3 regions of the Enterococcus eurekensis genome follow, and region 3 is predicted to be linked to each of the others. Evidence: predicted binding sites of a transcription regulator. Region 3 holds the regulator's gene; each other region holds the start of a gene.
What was found. The regulator LexA, encoded in region 3, represses DNA repair genes until DNA is damaged. The targets are predictions, from matches to a motif close to CNAACANNTGTTNG.
Positions count from the first base shown of each region.

Region 1: a site for LexA is predicted at 1,943-1,956, ahead of ACFO3L_RS02710 (Y-family DNA polymerase). Genes of this name have one in related genera too.
Region 2: a site for LexA is predicted at 4,817-4,830, ahead of uvrB (excinuclease ABC subunit UvrB). Genes of this name have one in related genera too.

Region 1 covers NZ_JBHSGT010000017.1:50,534-57,804, reverse strand. Annotated here, with positions in the region: gene lepA (translation elongation factor 4) at 1-1,725, shown strand, start outside; gene ACFO3L_RS02710 (Y-family DNA polymerase) at 1,999-3,276, shown strand; gene ACFO3L_RS02705 (hypothetical protein) at 3,289-3,663, shown strand; gene ACFO3L_RS02700 (8-oxo-dGTP diphosphatase) at 3,691-4,116, shown strand; gene ACFO3L_RS02695 (SDR family oxidoreductase) at 4,200-5,090, opposite strand; gene ACFO3L_RS02690 (magnesium transporter CorA family protein) at 5,248-6,189, shown strand; gene ACFO3L_RS02685 (AI-2E family transporter) at 6,299-7,271, shown strand, end outside.
Region 2 covers NZ_JBHSGT010000037.1:44,165-51,435, forward strand. Annotated here, with positions in the region: gene dnaJ (molecular chaperone DnaJ) at 1-774, shown strand, start outside; gene ACFO3L_RS05505 (hypothetical protein) at 1,011-1,139, shown strand; gene ACFO3L_RS05510 (amino acid ABC transporter ATP-binding protein) at 1,759-2,496, opposite strand; gene ACFO3L_RS05515 (amino acid ABC transporter substrate-binding protein/permease) at 2,498-4,645, opposite strand; gene uvrB (excinuclease ABC subunit UvrB) at 4,881-6,869, shown strand; gene uvrA (excinuclease ABC subunit UvrA) at 6,882-7,271, shown strand, end outside.
Region 3 covers NZ_JBHSGT010000020.1:127,520-134,790, reverse strand. Annotated here, with positions in the region: gene ACFO3L_RS03755 (SDR family NAD(P)-dependent oxidoreductase) at 1-168, shown strand, start outside; gene ACFO3L_RS03750 (LapA family protein) at 182-553, shown strand; gene recJ (single-stranded-DNA-specific exonuclease RecJ) at 648-2,957, shown strand; gene ACFO3L_RS03740 (adenine phosphoribosyltransferase) at 2,968-3,480, shown strand; gene ACFO3L_RS03735 (hypothetical protein) at 3,527-3,748, opposite strand; gene lexA (transcriptional repressor LexA) at 3,877-4,497, opposite strand; gene ACFO3L_RS03725 (DUF896 family protein) at 4,638-4,886, shown strand; gene tkt (transketolase) at 4,987-6,981, shown strand; gene ACFO3L_RS03715 (Fur family transcriptional regulator) at 7,103-7,271, shown strand, end outside.

The DNA of each region.
Region 1 (7,271 bases), on a different contig from region 3:
TTAGAAAAAACGGAAACTGTCTCTTCTCGTGAGATGCAAGCACAACTACTAGACTCGATGGATTTAGAAAGAGAACGTGGCATCACTATCAAATTAAACGCTGTAGAATTAACATACACCGCTAAAGATGGCGAAACATATATTTTCCATTTAATTGATACTCCTGGCCACGTCGACTTCACTTATGAAGTTTCCCGCAGTTTAGCTGCCTGTGAAGGTGCAGTGTTAGTTGTTGACGCAGCTCAAGGGATTGAAGCACAAACATTAGCTAACGTATATTTGGCACTAGATAATGATTTAGAAATATTACCTGTTATTAATAAAATTGATTTACCTGCAGCTGACCCTGAAAGAGTTCGTACAGAAATCGAAGATGTTATCGGATTGGATGCTTCTGAAGCAGTTCTTGCTAGTGCGAAATCCGGTATCGGAATTGAAGAAATTTTAGACCAAGTCGTTGAAAAAGTCCCCGCACCTACTGGTGATCTGGAGGCACCTCTAAAAGCATTAATCTTTGACTCTGTCTACGATGCTTATCGTGGCGTTGTTTTAAACGTCCGTGTTATCGATGGCGTTGTGCGCCCTGGCGATAAAATCCAGTTGATGAGTAACGGAAAAACTTTTGACGTCACTGAAGTTGGTATCTTCTCACCCAAAGCCGTTGATCGTGATTACTTAATGGTTGGTGATGTTGGTTATATCACCGCTGCTATTAAAACCATTAAAGATACACAGGTTGGTGATACTGTCACATTAGCGAACAATCCTGCTCAAGAAGCGCTTGAAGGATATCGTAAAATGACACCAATGGTTTATTGTGGTCTTTATCCAATTGATACTTCTCGCTACAATGATTTACGAGAAGCTCTTGAAAAACTACAATTAAACGACGCCGCGCTCCAATTCGAACCGGAGACTTCTCAAGCACTTGGTTTTGGTTTCCGTTGTGGATTCTTAGGGCTCTTACATATGGACGTTATTCAAGAACGTTTGGAACGCGAATTTAATTTAGATATGATCACAACTGCACCATCGGTTATTTATAACGTTAATTTAACAGATGGTACAAAAGTAACGGTTGATAATCCGGCTGAATTCCCTGACCCAGTTCGAATTGAAAATGTTGAAGAACCTTATGTAAAAGCTCAAATTATGGTGCCTAACGAGTACGTTGGTGCAGTGATGGAACTTGCTCAACGCAAACGTGGTGATTTTGTCACAATGGATTACCTAGATGAATTCCGCGTTAACGTTGTTTATGATATTCCATTGTCAGAAATTGTTTATGATTTCTTTGACAAGTTGAAATCCAGTACAAAAGGTTATGCATCGTTAGACTATGAAATTTCAGGCTACCGTCCAAGTAATTTAGTTAAGATGGATATCTTGCTAAATGCTGAAAAAGTCGATGCTTTAAGTTTCATCGTTCACCGTAGCTTCTCATTTGAACGTGGAAAAGCAATCGTTGAGAAACTGAAAAAACTCATCCCTCGTCAACAATTTGAAGTCCCAATTCAAGCAGCGATTGGACAAAAAATTGTTGCCCGCTCAGATATTCGTGCATTACGTAAAAACGTATTAGCCAAATGTTATGGTGGTGACGTTTCTCGAAAACGTAAATTACTTGAAAAACAAAAAGAAGGTAAAAAGCGGATGAAACAAATTGGTTCCGTTGAGGTCCCACAAGATGCCTTCATGGCCGTTCTGAAAATGGATGATGAATAAAATGCTTTAGTCTCAAAGATAAATTGAAAATAGTTGAAATAAATTAGTCGTTCTCATACAATTTTTCGCCCTTTTGCCATCCTAAGTATTTGCTTTGTGGTAATAATAGAAACAATCACTAAAAACCATATTCAGGTTAGGTACTATCTCCTAGCCTCTGAATATGGTTTTTTCTTTAAAAATCGTGATACTTAATCTTTTGTTCCCCTTTACTTATCGAACAAACGTTCGTATAATTGTTTTAAAATGAACAAATCGATAGGAGGTATTCTTTTGTACTTTGATTACGACCTCGAACCGCGAAGTGACTATTTATGTATTGATTGTCGCTCTTTTTACGCAAGTTGCGAAGCAGTTATGAGAGGACTTGATCCTTTAAAAGCTATCTTAGTAGTCTTAAGCGGTGGTGATCGTCCTGGTGGACTGATTTTATCCGCATCTCCAAAAGCCAAAGAACTTTTAGGTGTCTCAAATGTCACTAGACGTTCTGAAGTGCCCTACCATCCCGATTTGATTTTTGCCCCACCTCGAATGAAAGAATATATCGCAATCAATCTGAAGATATTAGACACGATTACTACTTACGTCCCTCCTGAAGACGTTCACGTTTATTCAATCGATGAGGTTTTCGTTAAATATGATCACGTCAAACATTTATATCACGAGGCTAAAGTGACCCTTTTCGCTAAGTCAATCATGTTGAAAATTAAAGAAGCAACGGGCATACAGACAGCAATTGGTATTGGTGATAATATGCTACTTGCCAAGTTAGCGTTAGATAACGAGGCAAAAATAATGGCACCTCATTTTATCTCCGAATGGCGTTATGAAGATGTAAAAAACAAAGTTTGGGGTATCAAAAAAATGACTGATTTTTGGGGAATTAGTCGCAGGACCGAAAAACGTTTGAACAATAGAGGGATTCACACCATTGCTGAACTTGCCAACTATGACCCCCATCGGCTTAAAGATTCAATGGGAATCATGGGTACACAGTTGCACGCTCACGCAAATGGAATCGACCGTAGCCAAATCCATGAAATATACCAACCTAAAGAAAAAAGTCTCTCAAATTCTCAAATTTTATTAAAAGATTATGACGATATTCGAGATATTAAAGTCATCATCCAAGAAATGGGTGATTTGCTTGCTTCTCGTTTAAGACATATTCATGCAAAGACAAGTCGTGTTAGCCTCTTCATTGGTTATTCTAAAATTGAGAGTGAAACTGGTTTTTCTCGACAAATAAAAATATCGGAAACAAACAATACAAAAACAATTGTTAACAGTTTGATTCAAATCTTTAATCAGCATTATCACACTGGTAGCTATGTCCGTCAAATTGGTGTTAGCGCTTCTAACCTTAGTTACCACACAAATATCCAATTAGATTTATTTGAAGATATCGAGCAACAAATCAAACAAGAAAAATTGCATTTTTTAAAAGATAAAATTAGAGAAAAATATGGTTTTCACGCGCTCATTCACGCGAGTTCTCTGTTAGAAAACGCGACTGCAATTAGTCGTTCCACCAAAATAGGCGGACATTAATTTTAAAAAGGAGTGATTATTATCAAAAATTACGGAAAAGAATATATCGATCGTGGAATGATTAAATGGAATGGAATGTACTTGTCGGAGCATACGGAAGCAAGGTATAATCAACAGACTGCCAAGCTGAATCGTCCAAAGCAAAAAACAGCAATGACTACCCAAGAAATCCAAACAATTTTAGTTGAGGCTTATAAAAATAGCTGTATCGTGGCGATTCAAAAAGAAGAGCGCAATCTTGATGGCGACTACTCACCTGATATTGTCGGAAATATTCTTGGTTTTGATGAACTTGGCTTGTTTATTGATCATCAAAAAGTTGATTTTGATGAAATCAGACATGTCGAGATTCTTTCTAACGCCAAATGGTTTGAAATTCATCTTTAATTTTACGAAAGAAATGAGTGTATTTAAATGTCACGTAGTATGGAAGTCAAGTTAACCACATTATGCCTAATAAAAAATATCGATGGCAAAATCTTAGTCCAAGATCGAAAGAAAAAAGACTGGCCAGGATGGACTTTTCCCGGTGGTCATGTTGAAAAAGACGAAAATATTCTTGAATCCGTTATCCGAGAAATCAAAGAAGAAACAGGCTTAACTGTCAGACCACGTTTAGTAGGTATTGCAGAATGGCTCAATGATAAGAACGGCTCCCGTGAACTTGCCTCTTTATTTGTCGCCCAAACTCGAGAAGAACTCCCGACCAACACAGAACAACCCTTGCTTTGGGTTACAAAAGACGATTTATTAACGGGACCTTTGGCTGGAACACTCGGCCAATTCCTATCCATCTTTTTTGAAGAGCGACAATTCTTTTTTCAAGACAATTCCAATTAGAAGGTTGTTTAAACGTAAATCGTGCGTCCAAGAAGTTAAACTTTTTGGACGCACGATCTATTTTCCGTGTACGCTATTTATTTTTAATTTATTGGCTGACCGCCCGTAACTCCGTAAATCTGTGAAGTAACAAAACTAGCATCATTTGACGCTAAAAATACATAAACGGGTGCTAGCTCTGCTGGTTGTCCCGCTCGACCTAACAAGCTACTTTGACCGAATTTTGGTAACTCTTCTGGAGGTTGTCCACCATCAAGTTGAAGTGGTGTCCAGATTGGTCCTGGTGCTACGCCATTCACTCGAATCCCTTTTTCAGCAAATTGACTCGCCAGACTAATCGTAAAATTACTAATTGCCGCTTTTGTGGCAGCATAATCCATTAAATTTGCGCTTGGACTCGTTGCTTGAACAGAAGTTGTCGTAATAATCGCACTTCCTGGACTTAAATGTGGTTCGGCTTCTTGGACTAATGCAAACATTGAAATAATATTTACTTGAAAAGTATCTTTTACTTGTTGAAGTGGCAATTCAGAAATATCTTGATGTGAAATTTGTTGTGCCGCATTCAATACTAAAGTATCAATTCCACCGAAAGTTTGAACTGTCTTTTTAATCATTTCTTTTGATGCTTGGTCATCTTTTAAATCGTAAGGTAGTAACAAATATTTTCTACCTGTCTTTTCGATATAACTAGCAACTTCTTCGGCATCTTTTTCTTCACCTGGAACGAATTGAATCGCTACATCAGCACCTTCTCTAGCATAAGCGATGGCAACTGCCCGTCCAATTCCAGAATCCCCTCCAGTAATTAGAACACGACGATTCTCTAACTTCTTATTTCCAACATAGCTTGTTTCACCACAATCGGGTGATGGTATCATTTGTTCTTGTAAAGGTGGCGTTGTTTGATCCTGTTTCTTAAACTCTCCTGGATGGTATAACTCTCTAGGATCTTTTAAAATTGGTTCATTCATGTATATCCGACTCCTTTCTATTTGGTAATTTAATCTTAACGGAGTTTTTCTTAAAAACAAAACGATATTCTCAACACAAAAAACGAAAAATTAGGCTTTTATTTTAAAATCCGCTATACTTACTGTATAAAATTTGAGAAGAAATGGAGTGAAATTTATGCTAAAATACCTAAAGGTCAACAAAGAAACTGGAATTGAAGATGGCACAGATAGTGATTTTAATTGGTTGTTAATCAATCAAGATTCCTTTGAAAGCTCTTTAGAGATTCTTAAGAAATATCGACTTCCCGATGATATTTTTCTAGGATCCGATAGCTTAGGAGAGATCGCTCGAATTGAAAAATTAAAAGATACCAAACTGAGTAATCCTTTATCACTTGTCTTTTTTAATCTCTCAAATAGCTTTACGATTATTGAAAATCGCATTGAACCAATCTCTTTTGTTTTATCAGATGACTTACTTATTACTTATGTAGGTAAAAATAGTACTTTAATTGATGATTTACTCCGTGATGAGCACCAAAATTTAGTCAATTTTGAACAAATTATTCTTTCTACGATTTCTCGAATTTACAAACACTTTATTGCGGAATTAAAAAAGATAAAAAAAGAAATTGACTTTCTTGATGACGAATCCCGAAAAACAACCGGTAAAAAAGAACTCTTTAAATTAGCTGATATCGATCGAAAGATCATTTTTATTGACCACACACTTCGAGATCAAAATGACGTTTTAAATCAATTGTGGGAAATGTCAACTTTTACTGATAATATAGCGCATTCTTCTTTTATTTTTGATATTCAATTACAACAAGCTCAAGCTTTAAAGTTGGTAACTATTTATCACGCCCTCATCGATACACTAGGTAGTCTTTTTGAAAGTATGATCAGCAATAATCTGAACCATCTGATGAAATATCTAGAATCTGCGGCACTCGTTCTAACTGTTCCAACATTGATTGCAGGAATCTGGGGAATGAACACAGGGGGGCTTCCATTTAAAGAACAAGATACAGGATCTTACATTCTATTTTTCGTTATGGTCCTACTAACAGTTGTCACAGCTGTCTTTTTAACAAAAAAGAATTACTTTAAATAAACTTTTTTTCTACCTCAACCCCCTGAATCTTTACTTACTGTATATTAATTCATCCAGAACTAAAGTATAATAAGATTTAGTGCTAACATCTCAATGAGGAGGATTTTTCTTGAAAAAAATTGATGTCAATTGGAATCAATGGATTATTCGCTTTTCTTTCGCCATGCTCGTTATTATTGGATACAAAGTTATTTCGAATTATAATGCCATTTTTAGTTCCATTCAAAGTTTCACTCATATCATTTCACCCTTTATTATTGGTTTTGTAATTGCCTATTTATTAAACGGCCCACAAGAGCTTTTAAAAAGACTATTCAATAAAAGTTCCAATAAGTTTTTAAATAAGTACCAACAAGGCCTAAGTGTTCTTTTATTATATTTGATTTTAATCTTCTTACTGTTCTTAGCACTTAATTTTATTGTCCCTTTAATGATTAATAATATTATTGAATTATTAAAGCTTGTCCCATCTTTTATTAATTATATTTCTAGACTGGTCACTCAATTAGAAAATGATGGTTTAATCGAACTATTATCTTTAGAAAAAGTCGTTCAAAATATTTTAAATAGTTTTTCTTTAGATACTGTTTTAAGCCAATCGTCACAATCTTTAACATCAATAGGTTTACTATCGATTAGTCTATCTTCAGTCATATTCAATGCAGCATTAGCGTTTATCATTTCAATTTATGTCTTGGCGTATAAAACATCGCTGCTCGATTTTTCAAATCGTTTTTTCTCTAAATTATTACCTAATCATACTTTTTTAAAGGCAAAATATTGGATCCAAACAACCAACCGTGTCTTTTATAAATTTATTAGTTCGCAATTTTTAGATGCATGTGTCATCGCCATCTCTTCTTCAATTATTTTAACGGTAATGAAGGTCCCTTTTGGAATTTCTCTTGGACTTTTCCTCGGTGTTTCAAATATGATTCCTTATTTCGGTTCAATTGTAGCCGCGATCGCCACCGCTATTATCACTTTCTTCACGAGTGGTCTTAACTTAGCGGTTGCAACCTTAATTGCCTTGACGATTTTACAACAAATTGATGGTAATTTTATCGGTCCAAGAATTATGG
Region 2 (7,271 bases), on a different contig from region 3:
AATTTAACGTTTGAAGAAGCCATTTTTGGTGCGGAAAAAAATGTTCAATATAAACGTGAAGAAACTTGTCATACGTGTCATGGAAATGGTGCGAAACCTGGAACAGAGCCAACAACTTGTCACAAGTGTCATGGTGCGGGGACAGTTAATGTCGAACGTCAAACACCGCTTGGTCGTGTAATGAGTCGCCAGACGTGTGATGTTTGTCGAGGAACAGGGAAAGAAATTAAAGAGCCTTGTCCGACTTGTCATGGTAGTGGTCATGAAAAGAATACGCATAGTGTGAAAGTGAACGTACCAGCTGGTGTTGAAAATGGGCAACAGATGCGTTTAGCAGGTCAAGGTGAAGCGGGAACAAATGGTGGTCCTTACGGTGATTTATACGTTGTCTTTTATGTAGAAGAAAGTGATATCTTTGATCGTGACGGTGGCGAAATTTATTATGAATTGCCATTAAACTTTGTTCAAGCAGCGTTGGGTGATGAAATTAACGTACCAACGGTTCATGGAGATGTGAAGTTAAAAATTCCAGCGGGTACCCAAACAGGTACAAAATTCCGCCTGCGTGGAAAAGGTGCACCTCGCTTACGTGGTGGCGGCAACGGCGACCAACAAGTAACCGTTAAAGTTATGACACCAAGAAACTTAAGTGAAGAGCAAAAAGATGCTTTACGAAATTATGCAAAAGTTAGCGGACATGAGACAAATGAGCAGTATAGTGAAGGTTTCTTTGATAAAGTTAAAGATGCTTTTGGTGGTAGTAAGAAAAAATAAATCAATAAAACAAAACGTTCAGCAATCTTTTTAGATTGTTGGGCGTTTTACTTTTATAGAAAAACCGTCCAGTTAATTCTGGACGGTTACTTTCGGTTGTATAATATTTGGTTTTGATGAAAGAAAATCTCATAGAGATTTTCTTTCATCACTTTTTTAATTTTGACGATAAAAAGAGGCCTCAAACTGATAAAATGTAGTCGACTAAAACAAAAACAAAACAGGAGTGAAGTGTCTTGGACAATAATACTAGAAAAATGCTTGGATTAACAGATGAAAATATTACTTTCCCAGAAGATTGGCTGAATGATGCGGAAATAAAAGGAGTTACTGCTCAATTAATGGAGTTTTTACTTATAAGCTGACTCATTGTGAGAAATGCGGGAGAAAAAATCAAGGTGAACTCGTTAAGAATCGAACAAAAACCACCCGTAGGCAAATGGCTTTATTCCGTAACATGTTAATCTATTTAGAGCTGAAACGTTCACGGTTTCTTTGTCGTAATTGTGGATATACCTTTAATAGATCGCACCTACATCATTCAAGGATTAATTTTCGACCCACTGAAGCTTGATATGATAATTAGCAAACAATTTGAAGACAGCGCTAGCGAACCAAAGGAAAATACCTTGTGCCAGCTGCGTCAAAAGGCGAAATGTGAATTACTCTGGTTTAGTGCTTTAGCACTTAACTAGAGTTTGAAGCTATCAAGCTGTCACGCAGAGCTTGATATTGTATCCGTAACTCACTAGGTTCGAACGGCTCCAATAACTACAGTCACTATTCGCTCATTTCATACCGTTTCGAAGCGGTCTCGCAGTTTTCGCAAACAATGAGATTTTTCGCAGGGGAGTGGGAGGCGCGTCCCCTCTTTTCTAATGTCAAAAAATCGATAGAGAAACAAATTCTCTACCGATTTTGACGATTATTTTTACTCATTTTGGGCCCATCAACACAATTTTACGAACAACCTTACTTTTGTATTTAAATATTTAAAACTTTATTTAAAAAATCTTGTGTGCGTTCATTTTGTGGGTTTTCAAAAATTTGTTCTGGTGTACCATCTTCTAAGAAATTACCACCATCAATGAACATGACGCGATTAGCAACTTCTTTGGCAAATCCCATTTCGTGCGTCACAATTACCATCGTCATTCCTTGTTTGGCAAGACGTTTCATCACGTTCAACACATCGCCAACCATTTCTGGATCGAGAGCGGAAGTTGGTTCGTCAAAAAGCATGATATCAGGTTCCATAGCTAGTGCACGGGCGATAGCAACACGTTGTTTTTGACCGCCAGATAAACTCTCCGGATATACGCCATTTTTATCGGCTAAACCAACGCTGTCTAGTAAGCGAATGGCTTTTTCTTCCGCATCTTTACGAGAAAGGCCTTTGAGATCCATTGGTGCGAGTAAAATGTTTTCAAGTACTGTTAAGTGGGGAAATAAGTTGAAATGTTGGAAAACCATCCCAATATGTTGACGGATTTTATTGATATTTGTTTTTTCGGCGGTTAAATCATCACCACTAACATAAATTTTACCGCTCGTTGTTTCCTCAAGTCGATTTAAACAACGTAAAAAGGTTGATTTTCCTGAGCCTGAAGGACCAATAATACAAACAACATCGCCTTCGTTAATTGTCGTGCTAATATTTTTTAAAACGGTATTGTTACCATATTTTTTGACTAAATTTTTAACGATAATTTTTTCAGTCATTCTAGTTCACCTTCTTTTCAAGTGATTTTGCTAATTTGGTTAATGCGGTAATTAATAGTAGGTACATGATTGCGATAATTAAATAAACGTTGGTCGTTTGCATTGTACGAGCAACAATTATTTTACCTGTTTGTAAGAGTTCGACGATTCCGATAACGGAAATAATTGTGGTATCTTTTAAAGAGATAACGAACTGGTTGACAAAAGAAGGAATCATAATTCGAATCGCTTGTGGTAAAACGATTTTTTGCATTGTACGCATGTAAGAAATTCCGAGACTACGAGCGGCTTCTGTTTGCCCGATCGGTACAGCGTTAATCCCACCACGAACAATTTCGGCGATATACGCACTAGCATTGAGTGTTAAGGTAATAACTCCGGCTGTAAAGTCAGGAATCGTTAAACCGATTGCATCAGATAAGCCGAAATAAATAAATAGGGCAAGGACCATCATTGGGATACCACGAATGATATCAACATAAATTGATGCGAAAACACGAAGAGCTTTAATTGGAGAAACACTCATTAAGCCGAAAATAATTCCGACAACTAATGCTAACCCAAAAGAAACCAAGGCTAAAACAATCGTTTGACCTAGACCTTTTAGTAAAATTTGATAATTATTTTTTAAAATACCGAAGAAGGTCGATTCATCAACGGTTTCTTTCTGTGGATTTCCATCATGGATATACGTTCCAAGAATTTCTTCGTATTCACCAGTTCTTTTCATTTCTTTCAATGCCTCGTTGAACATCGCTAAAAGCTCCGGATTTTGGCCTTTTTTAACAGCAAAGCCGTATTGCCCACCGGATATTCGTTCAAGTGGAGCGGCTAGTTCTTGCCCTTGAGCAATAGCATAACCGATAACTGGATAATCATCCATTAAAGCGTCAATCGCACCGACACGGACAGCATCATAGAGTTGATCGGCAGCATCGAAATATTTTACAGTAAAATCGTATTTTTCTTTATTGGCTTCTAAGTAGTCAGCACTTTCAGTTCCAACTTTAGCTCCAATTTGTTTACCTGCTAAATCGTCATAACTTTTAATACTGGTGTTATCTGACTTAACTGCAAGTTGAATGCCACTATCAAAGTAAGAGTCTGAGAAATCAAAGACTTCTTTTCTGGTATCGGTAATTGTCATACCGGCAATCACGGCGTCGGCTTGGTTAGACTCGACAGCTTGGACAGCGCCGGAAAATCCGATATGATTAAATTTAAGCGTAAAACCTTGAAGTTCAGCTGCTCTTTTTAAGAGGTCGACATCAATTCCGACATACTCATTATCTGTATTTTGAAATTCAAATGGAGCAAAAGCGGAGTCGCTTGCGATGGTATAGCTATCCTTTAGTGGTTCGATTTTCTTCATCGTTTCGGTTGAAGATGAGCTTTGTGTGATATAAGTGTTGACGATTCGTTCGTACTCACCAGAGTTTTTTAGTTTTTTTAGACCGATATTAAATTTTTCAAGTAATTCTTGATTTTCGCCTTTTTTAACAGCAAAACCGTAAGAGTTCCCCTTTTCAGGTTGGCCAACAAGTTTGAATGGTTCACCTTGATTGATTGCATAACCTAAAATCGGGGCATCATCAAAGATGGCGATTAAAGCATTATTTTTTAAAGAACCATATAATCCAGTTGCGTCTTCGTAAACTTTAATTTCGTAACCGTATTTCTCTTGGTTTTCTTCTAAAAAAGCAGCACTTTCGGTACCGACTTTGGCTCCGACTGTTTGACCAGCTAAATCTTCGTAGTTAGAAACTGTCGCGTTATCTTTTTTGACAGCCATTTGAATACCACTGTCAAAATAAGGATCAGAGAAGTCGAATGTTTTTTTTCGTTCTTCGGTAATGCTCATTCCGGCAATCATGCCATCTAATTGATTGGATATGACACCTTGAATCGAGGAGTTAAAACCTAGGGGTTGAAAATTTACTTTGAACCCTTGGTCATCAGCGATTGCTTTAAGTAAATCAATATCGATTCCGACGTATTCATTATCTGTATTTTGAAATTCAAAGGGAGCAAATGTAACATCAGTTCCAATCTGGTATGTTGTTTCTTCTGCTGCAACATTTTTTGTTGTGAAAAGCAGCCCTGTCAATAAAATTGAAAAAATAGAAAGTAGTTTTAGACTTTTTTTCATATAAAATCCCTCCAGTAATAAGTCTGTTGTAAAATTATAACGTAATAAAAACCAAATAATCAATCTTTTTAGTTTAAATGAGTGGATTTTAATATAATTCGTAACATGTCGTGTTATAAGATATGACATAAAGAAAAGGTAAAAGCGTTTTAATTGAAGAGAAAAAAATAGCGAAAGTATGTTCGCTATGGTAGAATAATGACAGAATGAGATTTGATAGAAAGTAGGAAATCTTATGATTGAAAGAGATACCACGCGAAAGTTTAATTTAGTTTCTAAATATCAGCCGGCAGGGGATCAGCCTCAAGCAATTCAAGAATTAGTTTCTGGCATTAATGAGAAACAAAAAGCCCAAGTTTTGCTAGGTGCTACGGGAACGGGGAAAACGTACACGATTTCAAACGTTATCCAGTCGGTCAATAAACCGACTTTAATTATTGCACATAATAAAACACTGGCGGGTCAATTATATGGCGAGTTTAAGGAGTTCTTCCCAGAAAATGCGGTTGAGTACTTTGTCAGTTATTACGATTATTATCAACCAGAAGCTTATGTGCCTTCGAGTGATACGTATATTGAAAAAGATTCGAGTGTCAATGATGAAATTGATAAATTGCGTCACTCCGCAACATCATCATTGTTAGAACGAAATGATGTTATCGTTGTTGCTTCGGTTTCATGTATTTTTGGTTTAGGTTCACCGATGGAGTATCAAAAACAAGTCGTTTCTTTAAGAATGGGCATGGAAATATCCCGTGATCAGGTCTTAAGAGCGCTAGTTGAAATTCAGTTCGAACGTAATGACATTGATTTTCAGCGTGGGCGTTTTCGTGTGCGCGGTGATGTGGTCGAAATCTTCCCGGCTTCACGTGATGAGCGCGCTTTGAGAGTCGAGTTTTTTGGTGATGAAATCGATCGGATTCGTGAGGTAGATGCGTTAACAGGTGAGATTATGAATGAGGTGGAACATGTTTCAATCTTCCCGGCAACTCACTTTATGACGGATGAAGATCATTTAGAAACAGCCATTCAAGCGATTCAAGATGAATTGACAATGCGTTTAGCGGTATTACACCAAAATAATCAACTGTTGGAAGCCCAACGTTTAGAGCAACGAACCAACTACGATATTGAAATGATGCGTGAAATGGGGTATACATCTGGTATTGAAAACTATTCGAGACATTTAGATGGTCGAAAAGAAGGCGAACCGCCATATACATTGCTGGATTTTTTTCCGGAAGATTCTTTGATTGTAATTGACGAATCGCATGTGACAATGCCTCAAATTCGAGGGATGTATAATGGGGACCGTGCGCGTAAACAAATGCTCGTTGATTATGGGTTCCGATTACCATCCGCACTGGATAATCGTCCATTACGCCTAGAAGAATTTGAAAAACATGTCAATCAAATTATTTACGTTTCCGCAACACCGGGACCTTATGAGTATGAACAGACAGACCATATTATTCAACAAATTATTCGTCCAACTGGTTTGTTAGATCCAGTCGTTGAAGTTCGTCCGATTATGGGTCAAATTGATGACTTAGTCGGTGAAATTAACGAACGTGTGGCAAAAAATCAACGTGTTTTTGTCACAACTTTAACTAAAAAAATGTCAGAGGATTTAACAGATTACTTTAAAGAACTTGGTATTAAAGTAAAATACTTACATAGTGATATCAAAACTCTAGAAAGAACGGAAATCATTCGTGACTTACGTTTAGGAGAATTTGACGTATTGATTGGTATTAATTTACTGCGTGAAGGGATTGACGTACCCGAAGTTTCGCTTGTTGCAATTCTAGATGCAGATAAGGAAGGTTTTTTACGAAGTGAGCGTTCGCTCGTGCAAACGATTGGTCGAGCGGCTCGTAATGCGGAAGGTAAAGTCATTATGTATGCGGATAAAATGACGGATTCTATGCAAAGAGCGATTGATGAAACACGTAGAAGGCGTGAAATTCAAGAAGCATATAATGAAGAACATGGCATTGTTCCGCAAACAATCATTAAAGATATTCGCCAAATGATTTCAATTTCAAAAGTAGCAAAAGAAGATGGAAGCGATGTTGCAACCTCTTATAATGATCTTTCGAAAGAAGAAAAAGAACTCTTTATTTTGAAATTAGAACAAGAAATGCGCGAAGCAGCGAAAACATTAGATTTTGAAAAAGCAGCAACACTAAGAGATACAATCTTAGAACTAAAAGCGCAATAAAGGAGCAAAATGATGGCAAATGATAAAATAATTATCAAGGGCGCACGCGCTCATAACTTGAAAAATATAGATGTGACAATCCCACGTGATGAGCTCGTTGTTATTACGGGATTATCGGGTTCCGGTAAAAGTTCTCTCGCTTTTGATACGCTTTATGCCGAAGGGCAACGACGTTATGTTGAAAGTTTATCGGCTTATGCTCGTCAATTCCTTGGCCAAATGGATAAGCCAGATGTTGATAGTATCGATGGTTTAAGTCCTGCTATTTCAATTGATCAAAAGACAACGAGTAAAAACCCTCGTTCAACGGTAGGGACCGTCACAGAAATTAATGATTATATGCGTTTATTGTATGCTCGAATTGGACACCCCATTTGTCCAAACGATCATATTGAAATTACA
Region 3 (7,271 bases):
TTATTCATATTAGATGCTAGTAAGTTAGCAAAAGAGATTGTTCGCAATATGAGTTATCCAAAAAGAGAAATTAATCGTCCGAAAATTATGGCGATGGCGGCTCAGTTTTATACGCTCTTTCCAAGAATTGGTGATTATTTAGCCGGTGGTATTTTTAATAAAAAGTAAGGAGGAACTCGCGATGAAACAGCAATGGCAATTATTTGTTGGGTTGTTACTATCGTTAGTAATCATCGTTTTTGCAGCGATGAATACGGTAGTCGTACCTGTTCAGTTAGGCTTTGGAGAATTTTCAACACCTTTGATTATCATTATTTTTGGAGCTATTTTTATGGGCGCTGTACTGATTTCTTTATTAATGACAAGTATTTTGTGGAAACAAAAAAAGACAATTAAACAATTGAAGAAAGAAAAAGATGAATTAGAAGCAAAAATTGAAGATGAAGTTTCGATTCGCGTAGCAGCCTACCTCGCTTCTAGTGAAGTTGATCAAAAAGAACAACAAGCCTATGAAGAACAGCTTTTTGAAGAAGAACGCGATCAGATGTATTAATCAATTGATTTGACTACAAGAGCAAGTCGCAACAGTGACTGCTCTTCTTTTTTTATGTTTTTTTTGCTATAATTGGAAAGTTAGGAGTGATCAAGTGAAGTTATCAAAATTTGATTGGCAAATGCCAGCTACTGAGGAAATACCCGCTTCTTTTTTAGAGGAGCTTAAACAACTTAATTTATCGCCCGTACTTATTCGTTTGTTGTGGAATCGAAATTTACGAACACTAGATGCGATACAAGCTTTTATGAACCCTTCAGAATCACAATTACATGATCCTTTTTTATTACATGATATGGAAAAAGTCGTGGAACGTATTCATGAAGCGGTTGTTTCAGGTGAACGTATTTTAATCTATGGTGACTATGACGCCGATGGAATCACGAGCACAACGGTAATGAAAGAAACTTTTGAGCTACTTGGCGCACAAGTCGAAACTTACTTGCCTAATCGCTTTACGGATGGTTATGGTCCAAATGTTGAAAGATATAAAGAGTGGATTGATTCAGGCATTCAGTTGATTGTCACCGTTGACAACGGTGTTTCTGGCCATGAAGCGATTGCCTATGCAAATAGTCAAGGTGTTGATGTTATTGTGACTGATCATCACGAGTTACCAAATATCTTACCAGATGCCTATGGAATTATTCATCCGCGACACCCTGAAGGCACGTATCCTTTTGGTGAACTAGCCGGTGTCGGTGTAGCATTTAAACTGGCTTGGGCACTTTTAGAAGATATCCCAATGGAATTACTCGATCTTGTTGCAATTGGAACAATTGCTGATATGGTTTCTTTAACCGATGAGAATCGTGCGATGGTCATTTGGGGATTAGAACAGATGAAACAAGGTGAACGTTTAGGAATTAGTCAACTGCTAGCAGTTAGTGGAAGCAAGATGAGAGATTTAGATGAAACGACAATCGGCTTTTCGATTGCACCACGTTTGAATGCCATTGGTAGACTTGGCGATCCAAATCCAGCAATAGAGCTGTTAACAACGTTTGATGAAGAAGAGGCAAAGTCGCTTGCGCAATCTTTTGATGAAATTAATCAAGAGAGAAAAGATTTCGTTGAACGGGCAACAAAAGAAGCCTTAGAGCAAGTAGATAACAGTCACCATGTTCATTTACTTGTAGGAGAAGATTGGCATGAAGGGATCTTAGGAATCGTGGCCGGTCGAGTGTTACAAGTTACTGGTAAACCAACAATCGCTTTGACGACTAAGAATGGTAGTCTTTTAAAAGGTTCTGGACGTAGTACGGAAAGTTTAAATATGTTCCAAATGTTGTCACATAATCAAGAGCTACTGACCACTTTTGGTGGACATCACGCAGCGGTAGGTTTAAGTTTCTCAATCGATCAATTAGAAACTTTAAGACAGGCTTGTGACCAATACATTATTGATGAACAAATTGATTTAAGCAAAGGAATTCCTTTGATGATTGACGGCAGTCTTGATGTGGGTGAAGTGGATTTAGCTTTAATTAAATCATTAAAAGTCTTAGCGCCTTTTGGGATGCATAATCCTGTTCCACGATTTTTATTTGAACATGTAAAAATTCCAGATAGCCGGAGCATCGGGGCTGAGCAAAAGCATTTGAAATTCACGATGACAAATCAAACCGGTCAACAATTAGAAGGTATCGGCTTTAATTTCGGGCCAGAACAACAAGAGATTACGACCGATGATGTTAGTTTAGTCGGCGAATTGACAATTAATGAGTGGAATGGAAAATCTGTTCCGCAGATTCAATTGCAAGATTATCAAATTACTTCTTTTCAGTTGTTTGATTTTCGCGGGAAAAAGCATCATCAACAACTAAATTTTACTGAACCAACTATTTATATTACATTCAGTAAAAAACTTTACAAAGTCTTTTCGCAACAGACGAATCAACCCGTGATTTATGTAGAACAATTCCAAGATTTTGAAAAGACTTTTGATGAATCGTTCAAAACGATGCAACTTGTTTTTGTCGATGTCCCACATGAGCTTGATTGGATGAAGCAAATTTTAAAAATGAGCCGAGTTTCGAGGATTTATCTCATGGCGCAAACGCCAGAGGAGGCCTACCTGAATGGAATCGGTTCAAGAGAGCAATACGGAAAGCTTTTTAAACTAATCAAGACACAAAAAACGTTGGATGTCCGTTACAAATTAGATGCAGTTGCTCAATATACTAAAATTCCTAAAAGTTTATTGATTTTCATGGTTCAGGTGTTTTTAGAGTTAAAATTTGTTACAATAGACAATGGTATTTTAAATAGTTTGGAAAATCCAATGAATCGATCTTTAAGTGAGAGTCTCTTATATCAAAAGAGACAACAATTAATTAAGAATGAAGAATTTTTAGTGATGAGTGATTTAGAGACAATTAAGAAATGGATTTCTAGTCAGTAGGAGGACAATAATGAATTTAAAAGATTATATTGCAAGTATCCCAAATTATCCGAAAGAAGGCGTAACATTTCGTGATATTTCACCATTGATGGCTGATGGTGAAGCTTATCGCTATGCGACTCAACAAATTGTTGATTACGCGAAAGAAAAAGAAATTGATATGGTAGTCGGACCAGAAGCGCGTGGCTTTATCGTAGGCTGTCCGGTCGCATATGAGTCAGGCGTTGGATTTGCCCCTGTTCGTAAACCTGGTAAATTACCTCGTGAAACAATTGAAGTTTCATATGATTTAGAATACGGTTCAGATACGCTAACGATTCATGCAGATGCGATTAAACCTGGACAACGTGTTTTATTATGTGATGACTTATTAGCAACTGGTGGTACAGTGAAAGCTAGTATCGAACTAATTGAAAAATTAGGCGGTATCGTAGTCGGTTGTGCCTTTTTGATTGAATTAAAAGATTTAAATGGTCGTGACAAAATTAAAGGTTACGATATCTTCACTTTAATGGAATATTAAAAAAACGAGAAATGCTGAATGGACTTCGGCATTTCTCGTTTTTAATTTATTCATAGTAATAGTCATCTGCATAGTAATAATCGACTTCAGATGAATAATATTGTTGTTTGTTTTTTGCTTGTTTTGAATTTTTGTCATCCCATAGAATTAACCATAAAGCGAGTAACGGACCTAGTACCAGGCAAGCGATCAGCGTTCCAAAATTACCAATTATTATTCCTGTTAATAAAACCCCAATTAATAAACCAAAACGACGTACTGCTTTCATACTGATCCACTCCTTATTTAAATAGAACGTTTGTTCGTGTCTCTATTATACGAATGTTTGTTCGCTTTGTAAAGAGTAAAATAAAAAAACTTTGGAATCTTTAAAAGTAAAAGATTCCAAAGTATAAATTAGTATAAATTGCGATAGAGACCAACAACTAGACCAAGGATTTGAACGTTGGGTAAAATAATAGGTTCCATATAGTCGTTTTCAGGTTGTAGTCGGATATAATTTTGTTCTTTATAAAATCTCTTACAAGTGGCTTCATTTTCATCAGTCATTGCAATGACAATGTCGCCATTTGAAGCATAATCTTGTTTACGAATAATAACTTGATCGCCATCAAGTATGCCAGCGTTAATCATACTTTCGCCAGAAATCGTCAACATGAAATGTTGGCTTTCACTATTTTCTAAATGCGGTGGAATAGGAAAGAAGTCTGAAGCTTCTTCAACTGCTAGAATCGGTTCACCCGCGGTAACAACCCCGAGCAAAGGAATATTTTTTTGTTCCGCACCAACTGTTTCAAGTCCTAACGCCGTTAATTCAATTGCACGTGGTTTTGTAGGGTCTCTTTGAATGAATCCCTTTTTTTCTAAACGAGACAAATGTCCATGAACGGTCGAAGTAGAAGAGAGTTGCACCGCTTCGCCAATTTCACGTACAGTTGGAGGATATCCTTTAGCTAACACGCGTTGATGAATAAAGCGCAAGACTTCAAGTTGTCTGCTTTCGGTTTTTTTTGTCAAGGTTCGCACCTTCTTTCATCTAATTATCCCTATTTTAACATAAAGAGACAGCGGAATCAAACAGATGTTCGCTTACGTGTGTTCTTATTGTTTTTTTTGATAATTTTGTATAAGATAAAGCAGATGAGAGGAGTGGAAGTATGTTATCAAAAGAAAAATTAAATCGCATCAATGAATTAGCCCGCAAGAAAAAAAGTGAAGGGCTAACGCCGTTTGAGACAAAAGAACAACATTTATTACGTCAAGAGTATTTAAGTGCTTTTCGCGGAGGAATGAAACACCATATTGAAGGCATGAAAGTTGTTGATCCTTTAGGCAATGATGTAACACCAGATAAGCTAAAAGAAATCCAAAGAGAAAAAGGACTTCATAACCGCGATAAAGAGTAATTGAGAGCAAGAAGTTGAAAAAAGGTTGATAATTGTCCTTAAGTATTTTATAATGATAAAAGAATAAAGGTAAAAAAAACCTAAATAGGAGGGCTTCACTTTGTTTGATAAAATCGATGAGTTAGGTGTTAATACATTACGTACATTAAGTATTGATATGGTACAAAAAGCCAATTCAGGTCACCCGGGATTGCCAATGGGAGCAGCACCAATGGCTTATGCATTATGGACAAAACATTTAAAAGTAAATCCAAAAACTTCAAGAAATTGGGTAGATCGTGATCGTTTTGTTTTATCAGCAGGCCATGGTTCTGCATTATTATATAGTTTACTACATACTTCAGGTTATGATGTAACGATTGAAGACTTGAAAAACTTCCGTCAATGGGATAGCCGTACACCGGGACATCCAGAAGTACACCATACAGATGGTGTTGAAGCAACGACAGGACCTTTAGGACAAGGAATTGCGATGGCTGTTGGGATGGCTATGTCAGAAGCTCATTTAAGTGCGACTTATAATCAAGAAGGTTTCCCAATTGTTGATCACTATACGTACGCACTTTGTGGTGATGGTGACTTAATGGAAGGTGTTTCACAAGAAGCTTCTTCAATGGCAGGGCATTTAAAATTAGATAAGTTAATCGTTTTATATGATTCAAATGACATCTCTTTAGATGGACCAACATCAAAAGCCTTTACAGAAAATGTCGGTGCGCGTTATGAAGCCTACGGTTGGCAACATATTTTAGTTAAAGATGGAACAGATCTAGCGGCGATTTCAAAAGCAATTGATGAAGCGAAAGCAGAAAAAAATAAACCAACTTTAATTGAAATTAAAACGGTAATTGGTTTTGGAGCGCCAAATGAAGGCACATCTTCTGTTCATGGAGCACCATTAGGCGTTGCAGGTAGTGATGTCGCTAAAGGTGTTTATGGCTGGGAATATCCAGAATTTACAGTGCCTGAGGAAGTTCAAGCACGTTTCAAAGAAGCAATCAACGATCGTGGCGAAGCTGTTGAAGCAGAGTGGAACCAATTATTTGCGCAATATGAAGGGGCATACCCAGAATTAGCTGCACAATTTAGACAAGCGTTTGCAGATGAATTACCAAGTGAGTGGGCAGATAACTTACCAACTTATGAAGTGGGTACAAGTCAAGCGAGTCGTGTATCAAGTAAAGAGATGATCCAAGCATTATCAGCTGCAGTTCCTAGCCTATGGGGAGGTTCAGCCGATTTATCAGGTTCAAACAACACAATGGTAGCAGCAGAAAAAGATTTTGAGCCAGGACAATATGAAGGCCGTAACATTTGGTTTGGTGTTCGTGAATTTGCAATGGCAGCAGCAATGAACGGGATTCAATTACATGGTGGTACTCGTGTTTATGGTGGAACGTTCTTCGTCTTTGTCGATTATTTAAGACCAGCTGTTCGTTTAGCGGCTATCCAAGGTACACCAGTGACATACGTGTTAACACATGACTCTGTTGCCGTTGGAGAAGATGGGCCAACACATGAACCAGTTGAACAATTATCAAGCTTACGTAGCATTCCAAATTTACAAGTCATTCGTCCAGCTGACGGGAACGAAACGCGTGCGGCTTGGAAATTAGCAATGACTTCAAAAACAAAACCAACTGTTTTAGTTTTAAGTCGTCAAAACTTACCTGTTATTGAAGGTACAAAAGAAATGGCGGATGATAACGTTGCAAAAGGTGCGTATGTTGTTTCAGCTCAAAAAGGTGAAACGCCAGCAGGTATCTTAATTGCAACAGGTTCAGAAGTTTATCTAGCAACAGAAGCTCAAAAAGCATTATCAGCTGAAGGTATCGATGTATCGGTTGTTTCAATGCCAAGCATGGAGTTATTTGAAGCGCAAACAGCGGAATACAAAGAATCTGTTTTACCAAAAGCAGTTAAAAAACGTGTGGCAATTGAAGCGGGATCACCATTTGGTTGGGATCGTTATACAAAATGTCATGGGAAAGTCATTGCAATTGATCATTTTGGTGCTTCAGCTCCTGGTGATAAAGTGCTAGCTGAATTTGGCTTTACAACGGAAAATGTTGTTGAAACATTTAAATCACTTTAAACATTTTTAAAAGCTCTGATGTTTCCTTGTTGTAAGGAAATATTAGAGTTTTTTTGCTAGATAAATCATCGAACTCATAGTATGATTGAAACAGAGGATTCAGTGAAAAAGGAGGGAAGCTATGGCGACCTTTGATGATGCATTAACCTATTTAAAAAAAGAGAATGTTCGAATTACACCACAGAGAATTGCGATTTTAGAATTTTTAACAGAAGTTCAAAATCACCCGACAGCAGAGGATGTTTATCGGGCAATCGAAGAAAAATTTCCTGGGATTAGTGTGGCGACGG